Regions from separate parts of the Streptomyces sp. NPDC058678 genome, predicted to be linked through region 2. Evidence: predicted binding sites of a transcription regulator. Region 2 holds the regulator's gene; each other region holds the start of a gene.

Region 1 (3,272 bases), on a different contig from region 2:
CCAGCCGGCGAGCTGCTCCTCGCCGTGGAAGCGCGGGATGCTGTCGCTCTGCCCCGCCGACTCGTGGCCGACGTAGGTGCCCTCGGTGACGATCAGGCCGACGCCCGCGGCGGCGCGGCGCGCGTAGTACGACGCCACGTCCGCGCCGGGGATGCCGCCCGGGGAGAACGCGCGGGTCATGGGCGCCATCACGATGCGGTTCGGGACGGTCAGGCCGTTGATCGCGGTCGGCCGGGCGAGGATGCGGGCCGCGCGGGAGGTGGACTCGGCGGTGGTGGCGGTCACGTGGGGGCTCCAATGAAACCAGGCGGTATGTGCATGCGCATATACGGTACGCAGGTTTCAACTGACCCACCGGCCACCACATTCCGCCCGGGCTGTGATCCCGGACACGCCCGAGGGCGGCACCCCCTGTCTCCAGGGAGTACCGCCCTCGGCGTCGTACAGCGATGAACTCGCGATCCTCGAGAGGATCAGAAGTCCATGTCACCGCCCGGCATGCCGCCGCCGGCCGGGGCAGCGCCCGCCTTCTCCGGCTTGTCGGCGATGACGGCCTCGGTGGTGAGGAACAGCGCGGCGATGGAGGCGGCGTTCTGCAGGGCAGAGCGCGTCACCTTCGCCGGGTCGATGATGCCTTCGGCGATCATGTCGACGTACTCACCGGTCGCGGCGTTCAGGCCGTGGCCGACGGGCAGGTTGCGCACCTTCTCGACGATGACGCCACCCTCGAGGCCACCGTTGACGGCGATCTGCTTGAGCGGGGCCTCCAGGGCCAGCTTCACGGCGTTGGCGCCGGTCAGCTCGTCACCCTCCAGGTCCAGCTTCTCGAAGACCGAGGAGGCCTGGATGAGGGCCACGCCACCACCGGCGACGATGCCCTCCTCGACGGCCGCCTTCGCGTTGCGAACGGCGTCCTCGATGCGGTGCTTGCGCTCCTTGAGCTCGACCTCGGTCGCGGCACCGGCCTTGATGACGGCCACGCCGCCCGCGAGCTTCGCCAGGCGCTCCTGGAGCTTCTCGCGGTCGTAGTCGGAGTCGCTGTTCTCGATCTCGGCGCGGATCTGGTTGACCCGGCCCTGAACCTGCTCGGAGGAGCCGGCACCGTCGACGATGGTGGTCTCGTCCTTGGTGATGACGACCTTGCGGGCACGGCCCAGGAGGTCGATGGAGGTGTTCTCCAGCTTGAGGCCGACCTCCTCGGAGATGACCTCGCCGCCGGTGAGGATGGCGATGTCGTTCAGCATCGCCTTGCGGCGGTCACCGAAGCCCGGGGCCTTGACGGCGACGGACTTGAAGGTGCCACGGATCTTGTTGACGACCAGGGTCGACAGGGCCTCGCCCTCGACGTCCTCGGCGATGATCAGCAGCGGCTTGCCCGACTGCATGACCTTCTCCAGGAGCGGGAGCAGGTCCTTGACGGAACCGATCTTGGAGTTGGCGATCAGGATGTACGGGTCGTCGAGCGACGCCTCCATACGCTCCATGTCGGTGGCGAAGTACGCCGAGATGTAGCCCTTGTCGAAGCGCATACCCTCGGTGAGCTCAAGCTCAAGCCCGAAGGTCTGGGACTCCTCGACGGTGATGACGCCTTCCTTGCCGACCTTGTCCATCGCCTCGGCGATGAGCTCGCCGATCTGGGTGTCGGCGGCGGAGATGGAGGCCGTGGAGGCGATCTGCTCCTTGGTCTCGACGTCCTTGGCCTGCTCGAGCAGGGCACCGGAGACGGCCTCGACGGCCTTCTCGATACCGCGCTTGAGAGCCATCGGGTTGGCGCCGGCGGCTACGTTGCGCAGGCCCTCGCGGACGAGCGCCTGGGCGAGCACGGTCGCTGTGGTGGTTCCGTCGCCGGCGACGTCGTCCGTCTTCTTGGCGACTTCCTTGACCAGCTCGGCGCCGATCTTCTCGTACGGGTCCTCGAGCTCGATCTCCTTGGCGATGGAAACACCATCGTTGGTGATCGTGGGCGCGCCCCACTTCTTCTCGAGGACGACGTTGCGGCCCTTGGGGCCAAGAGTGACCTTGACGGCGTCGGCGAGCTGGTTCATCCCGCGCTCGAGACCGCGCCGTGCCTCCTCGTTGAACGCGATGATCTTGGCCATGTGAAGTGGTCCTCCCGGACAGGGGGTGGATTTCTCCGGACCGCGCTGGCGCCCGCGACGGACGGCCTGCCTGCCTCGTGGTTCCTTGCCCCACATGGCCTGCGGGCCTCACCGACCCGGTCCTCGTTGTCACTCTCACCTTCAGAGTGCTAACGCCAATGATTAGCACTCGCCCCTCGAGAGTGCAAGCGCCCGCGAAGCGGGCTCGTTGAGGGGTGGCGGTCGGGTGACGGGTGGGCGCAAGCGCCCACCGGGGAACGGTCCGCACCGCGGCGACCCGTTCCGGACATGCCGAAGGGCTCGTAACCCATGACTCCCCATGGGATACGAGCCCTTCGAAGAACAGAAGAACGTCGCTGTCAGTCGGCGCGTGCTTCAGCCGGTCGCCAGTCGGACCATGTCCGCCTGCGGCCCCTTCTGGCCCTGCGAGATCTCGAAATCGACTCGCTGACCTTCCTCCAGGGTGCGGTAGCCGTCCATCTGAATCGCGCTGTAGTGGACGAAAACATCCGCACCACCGTCGACCGCGATGAAGCCGTACCCCTTCTCCGCGTTGAACCACTTGACGGTGCCCTGAGCCATGCCTAACTCCCCTATTACTGGCCCTTGCACAGATCCGCACTTCGCGGATCCGGGTCAGACCTCACCCCCCACATGGTTGGGGGCGTGCGCCGGAACGCGTCGACCGCGGCCGAATGTATCTGTCCAACTGCCCTCTGCAACAGGTCAATCGGACGAGAATTCCGGACGCGCGGGGTCCGGAATGTGGCGAGAATTCACCCGAATTCGGGGCAAGTCGGGCTCCACAAAAAGCACAAAAGCCGCGAAAGAAGCGCACACTTTGGCTACTTCTTATCGGGTGCAAGGTGGAGATCAAGGGCTTCCGACCCGGGGATCGGCATCGCGTTCCCCAACTGTACCGCGCTCAACCACATTGAATTGCCCCCTCCGCTTCTCTCACGGAGGGGGCAATTCAATGAAACGCTCGGTAACCGGCGTTACCGACGGTAATAATCAGCCGCCGGCGACGGCCGGAATGATGGAGACTCCGGCACCGTCCGGCGTCGCCGTCTCCAGGCCCTGCTCGAAGCGGACGTCGTCGTCGTTGACGTACACGTTGACGAACCGCCGCAGCTTGCCCTGGTCGTCCAGGACTCGCGCGGCGATGCCGGT
Region 2 (3,272 bases):
GACGCCCCGGCTGTGCAGCGGGATCGACTGTCCGGACTGGGTGCCGGGCCGGATGTCGACCTCTTCCAGGCCGTCCAGCGTCTCCAGCGGGACCTTGGTGCCGAGGGAGGCCGCGGTCATCGGGATGGTGACCGTGCAGTGCAGGTCGTCACCCCGCCGCTGGAACTGCGAGTGCGGCAGCTCGTGGATCTCGACGTACAGGTCACCGGCGGGACCGCCACCGGGCCCGACCTCGCCCTCGCCGGCCAGCTGGATGCGGGTGCCGTTGTCGACACCGGCGGGGATCTTGACGGTCAGGGTCCGACGGGACCGGACGCGGCCGTCGCCGGCGCACTCCGGGCACGGCGTCGGGACGACCGTGCCGAAGCCCTGGCACTGCGGGCAGGGGCGCGAGGTCATGACCTGGCCCAGGAAGGACCGCGTCACCTGCGACACCTCACCGCGACCGCGGCACATGTCACACGTCTGCGCGGAGGTCCCCGGCGCCGCACCCTCACCGCTACAGGTGGTGCAGACGATCGCGGTGTCGACCTGGATGTCCTTCGTCGTGCCGAAGGCCGCCTCGTCGAGCTCGATCTCCAGCCGGATCATCGCGTCCTGGCCGCGCCGGGTCCGCGAGCGCGGACCCCGCTGGGACGCCGTACCGAAGAAGGCGTCCATGATGTCCGAGAAGTTCCCGAAGCCGCCGGCGCCGAAGCCGCCCGCGCCTTGGCCGCCCGCCTGGGACAGGGGATCCCCGCCGAGGTCGTAGACCTGCTTCTTCTGCGGGTCCGACAACACCTCGTAGGCGGCGTTGATCTCCTTGAACCGCTCCTGGGTCTTCGGATCGGGGTTGACGTCCGGGTGCAGCTCGCGTGCGAGCCGCCGGAAGGCCTTCTTGATCTCTTCCTGCGACGCGTCGCGGCGCACGCCGAGAACGGCGTAGTAGTCCGTGGCCACTTACGACTCCGCCAGGATCTGTCCGACGTACCGTGCCACTGCGCGTACCGCTCCCATCGTTCCCGGGTAATCCATGCGGGTCGGTCCGACCACGCCGAGCTTGGCTACTGCCTCGCCGCCCGAACCGTAGCCGACCGACACCACCGAAGTGGAGTTGAGTCCCTCGTAGGCGTTCTCGTGACCGATGCGTACGGTCATGCCCGAATCCCCCGCCTCGCCAAGGAGCTTGAGGAGCACGACCTGCTCCTCGAGGGCTTCCAGGACGGGCCGGATGGTGAGGGGAAAGTCATGTCCGAAGCGGGTGAGATTGGCGGTGCCGCCGATCATCAACCGCTCCTCGTTCTCCTCGACGAGCGTCTCCAGCAGCGTGGAGAGCACCATCGAGACGGTGCCGCGATCCTCGGCGTCGAAGCCCTCGGGCAGGTCCTCCACCAGATGCGGCACGTCGGCGAAGCGACGGCCGGCGATCCGGCTGTTGAGCCGCGCCCGAAGATCGGCCAGCGAGGCCTCGCCGAACGGCGCCGGGCAGTCGACCATCCGCTGCTCGACCCGTCCCGTGTCCGTGATCAGAACGAGCATCACGCGCGCGGGGGCGAGGGAGAGCAGCTCGACGTGCCGCACCGTCGACCGTGTGAGCGACGGGTACTGCACGACGGCGACCTGCCGCGTCAGCTGCGCGAGCAGCCGCACGGTCCGCGCCACCACGTCGTCGAGATCGACCGCGCCGTCCAGGAAGTTCTGGATCGCGCGCCGCTCGGGTCCGGTCATCGGCTTGACCCCGGCCAGCTTGTCGACGAACAGCCGATAGCCCTTGTCGGTCGGGATCCGCCCCGCGCTGGTGTGCGGCTGGGCGATGTACCCCTCGTCCTCCAGGGCGGCCATGTCGTTGCGCACGGTCGCCGGGGAGACACCGAGGTTGTGCCGCTCGGTGAGCGCCTTGGAGCCGACCGGCTCCTCGGTGCCGACGTAGTCCTGGACGATGGCGCGCAGCACCTGGAGCCTGCGTTCACTCAGCATCGCGCACACCTCCAGAAAGTCGACCCCTTGCGCTTCGCCTGGCACTCGTCACATCCGAGTGCCAGCGCACCCCGGCCAGTGTACGGCCGTGGGGTACGCCCGGGGCAAGGCCGGGCCTGCGATGCCGTGCCCGTGGAGGCTTCCCCGCTAGCGTCGCGGTATGACGGTGACTTGGGAAGAGCTGGGGTGGGAGCGGCTGGCGACCGGGGTCGGCCGGTGCCGCCTGCCGGTGTGGGACTGCACGGCGGGGCTGGTCGTCGGGGCGGGCGCGGCCCTGGTGGTCGACGCCGGGTCGAGCCTGGCGGAGGGGGCGCGGGTGCGGGCGCGGGCGCAGGAACTCGCCGGTCGTCGTGTGACCCATCTCGCGCTGACGCATCCGCACTTCGACCATGTCTTCGGGGCGGCGGCGTTCGCGGGTGCGGAGGTTTTCGGCGCGGTCGGCGTCGAGACGGTGTTCACCGCCCGGCAGGGGCGTGAGGAACTGCGCGCGGACGCGGTGGGCAACGGGCTCGACGCGCGCCTGGCCGACGAGGCGGTCGACGCCCTGACGGTCCCCCGCCACCACGTCTCCGGCGAGTGGACGCTCGACCTGGGCGGCGGCCGCCAGGTCCTGCTGGCGAACGTGGGCCCCGCCCACACGGCCCACGACCTCGTGGTCCTCGTCCCCGGCTCGCCGGAGGTGGTCTTCTGCGGCGACCTGGTCGAGGAGTCCGGCGAACCCCAGGCGGGCCCCGACGCCGTACCGTCCCACTGGCCGGCCGCCCTCGACCGCCTGCTGGACCTGGGCGGCGAGGACGCGCTGTACGTGCCCGGTCACGGAGCGGTGGTGGACGCGGCGTTCGTCCGGGCGCAGCGGGACGCCCTGGCCGGGCGTTTCGGCGTGTCGTGACGGCCCCGCGTCGTCTCCACGGCGTCTTCTCCTATCGTCATCCGAATGCGCCAGTACTCTGCGGACCTGACTCCGCCGTGGAAGAAGCCCACGCCCGCACCCGAGGTCGCTGCGGAGCCCGGCCTGGTGGTGGAGGAGGCGGGGACGGGCTTCTGCGGTGCGGTGATCCGCTGCGAGGCGGGCACGGTCACCCTGGAGGACCGCTTCGGCAAGCACCGCGTGTTCCCCCTGGAGCCCCGCGGCTTCCTCCTGGAGGGCCGGGTGGTGACCCTCGTACGCTCCGCCGGCCGGGCTCCGGTGCGCCCCACCCGTACGGCCTCCGGCTCGGTCGCCGTCCCCGGCGCACGCGCGCGCGTGGCCCGCGCCGGACGCATCTACGTCGAGGGCCGGCACGACGCCGAACTGGTCGAGAAGGTGTGGGGCGACG
Region 3 (3,272 bases), on a different contig from region 2:
CCCCTGTGGAACGAGGAGGTCTTCGTCGACCGCTGGGAGTACCGCGAGTGGGACCGCGAGATCCGCCCCGGCGACATCGTCCTCAGCCACTTCCGCGGCCGGGAGATCTGGAAGGGCACGATGCCGGACATGATCCGCCGCTTCCTGAACAAGATCACCAGGGAGGGGTACGCCGTGGCCCGCCTGGAGGACTACCTGTGAGGTGGCGGGCCCTCACGGCCGGCGTCCTCGCGGCCACCCTCCTCACCGGCTGCGCCCAGTCCGCCGACCCCGTCGAACGGCTCGGCGAGAAGGCGGCCGGGCGGGCGGGGTCGTACGGCCCGAGCGGGGCGGCCGAGGGGATGGGCTCGAACGGTCCGCAGGGGGAGGGGTCGCACCGGCCGGGGGGCGGCTCGGAGGGCCCGGGAGACGCGGGCTCGGACGCTCGGGAACGCGGGAGCTCGCACGGGCCTGAGGGCGGCGGCTCGGAGAGCCCGGGAGGCGCGGGCTCGGACGCTCGGGAACGCGGGAGCTCGGAGGGTCCGGGAGGCGCAGGCTCGGAGGGCCGGGGAGGCGGGGGCTCGGACGGCCCGCGAGATGCGGGCTCCTACGGCCCGGAAGGCGCGGGCCCGTCCGGTCCGGAACGTGCGGGCCCGTCCGGTCCGGAAGGCGCGGGCGAGCGGCCGTACCGTCGATGGGGGCTCGCGGCCCCCCTGCGTCCGGCCCCGAAGCCGGCCGCCCGGCCCGCCGCCCCGCCCACGGGCCGCCCGCCCGTCCTCGACCGCGTCCGCACCCGCGACCGGGTCGTCTTCCTCACCTACGACGACGGGGCCGAGAAGGACCCGCGGTTCGTCGACATGGTCCGCGAACTGCGGCTTCCGGTCAGCATGTTCCTCACGGACAGTGTCGTCGGGCCGGGATACGGCCACTTCGCACGCCTCCGGTCGGTCGGCGCGAGCATCCAGAACCACACCCTCGACCATCCCGCGCTGCGCGGGCTGCCGTACGCCGGCCAGCGCGCCGAGATCTGCGGGCAGCAGGACAAACTCCGCTCCCGCTTCGGCATCCGCCCCCGCCTCTTCCGCCCGCCCTACGGCACGTACGACACCACCACCCTGCGCGCCGCCGCCGACTGCGGCCTCTCGGCGGTCGTCCTGTGGCGGGCCTCGGCGGAGAACGGCGAGCTGACCTTCACCGAGGGTGCGAACCGCCCGCGGCCGGGCGACATCGTCTCGGTGCCCTCGCGCGAGCCGACCGCCGACACGCTGACGGAACGGACGATGCGACTGCTGCGGGAGATCCAGGGGAGGGGGCTGACGGTGGGACGGCTGGAGGACTACGTCTAGGTCACGTCCAGGGCACGTCCCGGGCACGTCCAGGTCGGCTTTTCGGTGCCGGTCCAGGCCGCTCCCGGCCCGAGGCGGGCATCGGCAGAGGGGGCCCGACAGCGAACGCAAGGTGAAAACCTGGCCGCCGCGCCGCACCGCATTGGCACTCCGCTTGACCGAGTGCTAATCGCAGTCATAGTCTCAGACCTGGCACTCCCCCCTGGAGAGTGCCAACTAGCGACGGGCAGGTCCGGCACCCGCGACGACGGATCCACCTGGTCGCCACCTCAGACAGTTAACCCCGTGAGATCTCCGAAGGGGGAGGTCGGATCGTGACGACCACCAGCTCCAAGGTTGCCATCAAGCCGCTCGAGGACCGCATTGTGGTCCAGCCGCTCGACGCCGAGCAGACCACCGCCTCTGGCCTGGTCATCCCGGACACTGCCAAGGAGAAGCCCCAGGAGGGCGTCGTCCTGGCCGTGGGCCCGGGCCGCTTCGAGAACGGCGAGCGTCTTCCGCTCGACGTCAAGACCGGCGACATCGTGCTGTACAGCAAGTACGGCGGCACCGAAGTGAAGTACAACGGCGAGGAATACCTCGTCCTCTCGGCTCGCGACGTGCTCGCGATCATCGAGAAGTAATTCACCTCGCTTCGCGTCACCGCGAAGCACATTGCTTGAGCTGCGCCCCTGGCCCCCCGCGATCACCACATGAGCCGGGCGCCGGGGGCGCGGCTAATTTCACCTAGATTTCCGAGAGGGCTCACGCTCCCATGGCGAAGATCCTGAAGTTCGACGAGGACGCCCGTCGCGCCCTCGAGCGCGGCGTCAACAAGCTCGCTGACACGGTCAAGGTGACGATCGGCCCCAAGGGCCGCAACGTCGTCATCGACAAGAAGTTCGGCGCCCCCACCATCACCAACGACGGCGTCACCATCGCCCGCGAGGTCGAGGTCGAGGACCCGTACGAGAACCTCGGCGCCCAGCTGGTGAAGGAGGTGGCGACCAAGACCAACGACATCGCGGGTGACGGCACCACCACCGCCACCGTGCTCGCGCAGGCGCTCGTACGCGAGGGCCTGAAGAACGTCGCCGCGGGTGCCTCCCCGGCGCTGCTGAAGAAGGGCATCGACGCGGCCGTGGCCGCGGTCTCCGAGGAGCTCCTCGCGACCGCCCGCCCGATCGACGAGAAGTCCGACATCGCCGCCGTGGCCGGTCTGTCCGCCCAGGACACGCAGGTCGGCGAGCTCATCGCCGAGGCGATGGACAAGGTCGGCAAGGACGGTGTCATCACCGTCGAGGAGTCCAACACCTTCGGTCTGGAGCTGGACTTCACCGAGGGCATGGCCTTCGACAAGGGCTACCTGTCGCCGTACTTCGTGACGGACCAGGAGCGCATGGAGGCCGTCCTCGAGGACCCCTACATCCTCATCAACCAGGGCAAGATCTCCTCGATCCAGGACCTGCTGCCGCTGCTTGAGAAGGTCATCCAGGCGGGTGCCTCCAAGCCGCTGCTGATCATCGCCGAGGACGTCGAGGGCGAGGCCCTGTCGACCCTGGTCGTGAACAAGATCCGCGGCACCTTCAACGCGGTCGCGGTCAAGGCCCCCGGCTTCGGCGACCGCCGCAAGGCGATGCTGCAGGACCTGGCGGTCCTCACCGGCGCCACGGTCATCTCCGAGGAGGTCGGCCTCAAGCTCGACCAGGTCGGCCTGGACGTGCTGGGCTCCGCCCGCCGCGTCACGGTCACCAAGGACGACACGACCGTCGTCGACGGCGCCGGCGACTCGGCGGACGTCACGGGCCGCGTCGCCCAGATCAAGGCCGAGATCGAGAACACCGACTCCGACTGGGACCGCGAGAAGCTCCAGGAGCGCCTCGCGAAGCTGGCCGGCGGCGTGTGCGTGATCAAGGTCGGCGCCGCCACCGAGGTGGAGCTGAAGGAGAAGAAGCACCGCCTGGAGGA

What was found. The regulator HrcA, encoded in region 2, represses chaperone genes, less so after heat shock. The targets are predictions, from matches to a motif close to TTNGCACTCNGNNNNNCNGAGTGCNAA.
Region 1: a site for HrcA is predicted at 2,226-2,252, ahead of groL (chaperonin GroEL). Genes of this name have one in related genera too.
Region 3: a site for HrcA is predicted at 1,468-1,494, ahead of groES (co-chaperone GroES). Genes of this name have one in related genera too.

What each region holds. Positions count from the first base shown of each region.
Region 1 is NZ_JBHXSG010000059.1:47,674-50,945, forward strand. Features, by position in the region: gene ACFWWR_RS37570 (NADH:flavin oxidoreductase) at 1-285, opposite strand, end outside; gene groL (chaperonin GroEL) at 474-2,099, opposite strand; gene ACFWWR_RS37580 (cold-shock protein) at 2,475-2,681, opposite strand; gene ACFWWR_RS37585 (MoaD/ThiS family protein) at 3,114-3,272, opposite strand, start outside.
Region 2 is NZ_JBHXSG010000035.1:520-3,791, reverse strand. Features, by position in the region: gene dnaJ (molecular chaperone DnaJ) at 1-939, opposite strand, end outside; gene hrcA (heat-inducible transcriptional repressor HrcA) at 940-1,956, opposite strand; gene ACFWWR_RS28205 (MBL fold metallo-hydrolase) at 2,117-2,845, shown strand; gene ACFWWR_RS28200 (DUF3097 domain-containing protein) at 2,891-3,272, shown strand, end outside.
Region 3 is NZ_JBHXSG010000012.1:87,374-90,645, forward strand. Features, by position in the region: gene ACFWWR_RS14230 (polysaccharide deacetylase family protein) at 1-201, shown strand, start outside; partial or broken gene ACFWWR_RS14235 (polysaccharide deacetylase family protein) at 597-1,325, shown strand; gene groES (co-chaperone GroES) at 1,640-1,948, shown strand; gene groL (chaperonin GroEL) at 2,080-3,272, shown strand, end outside.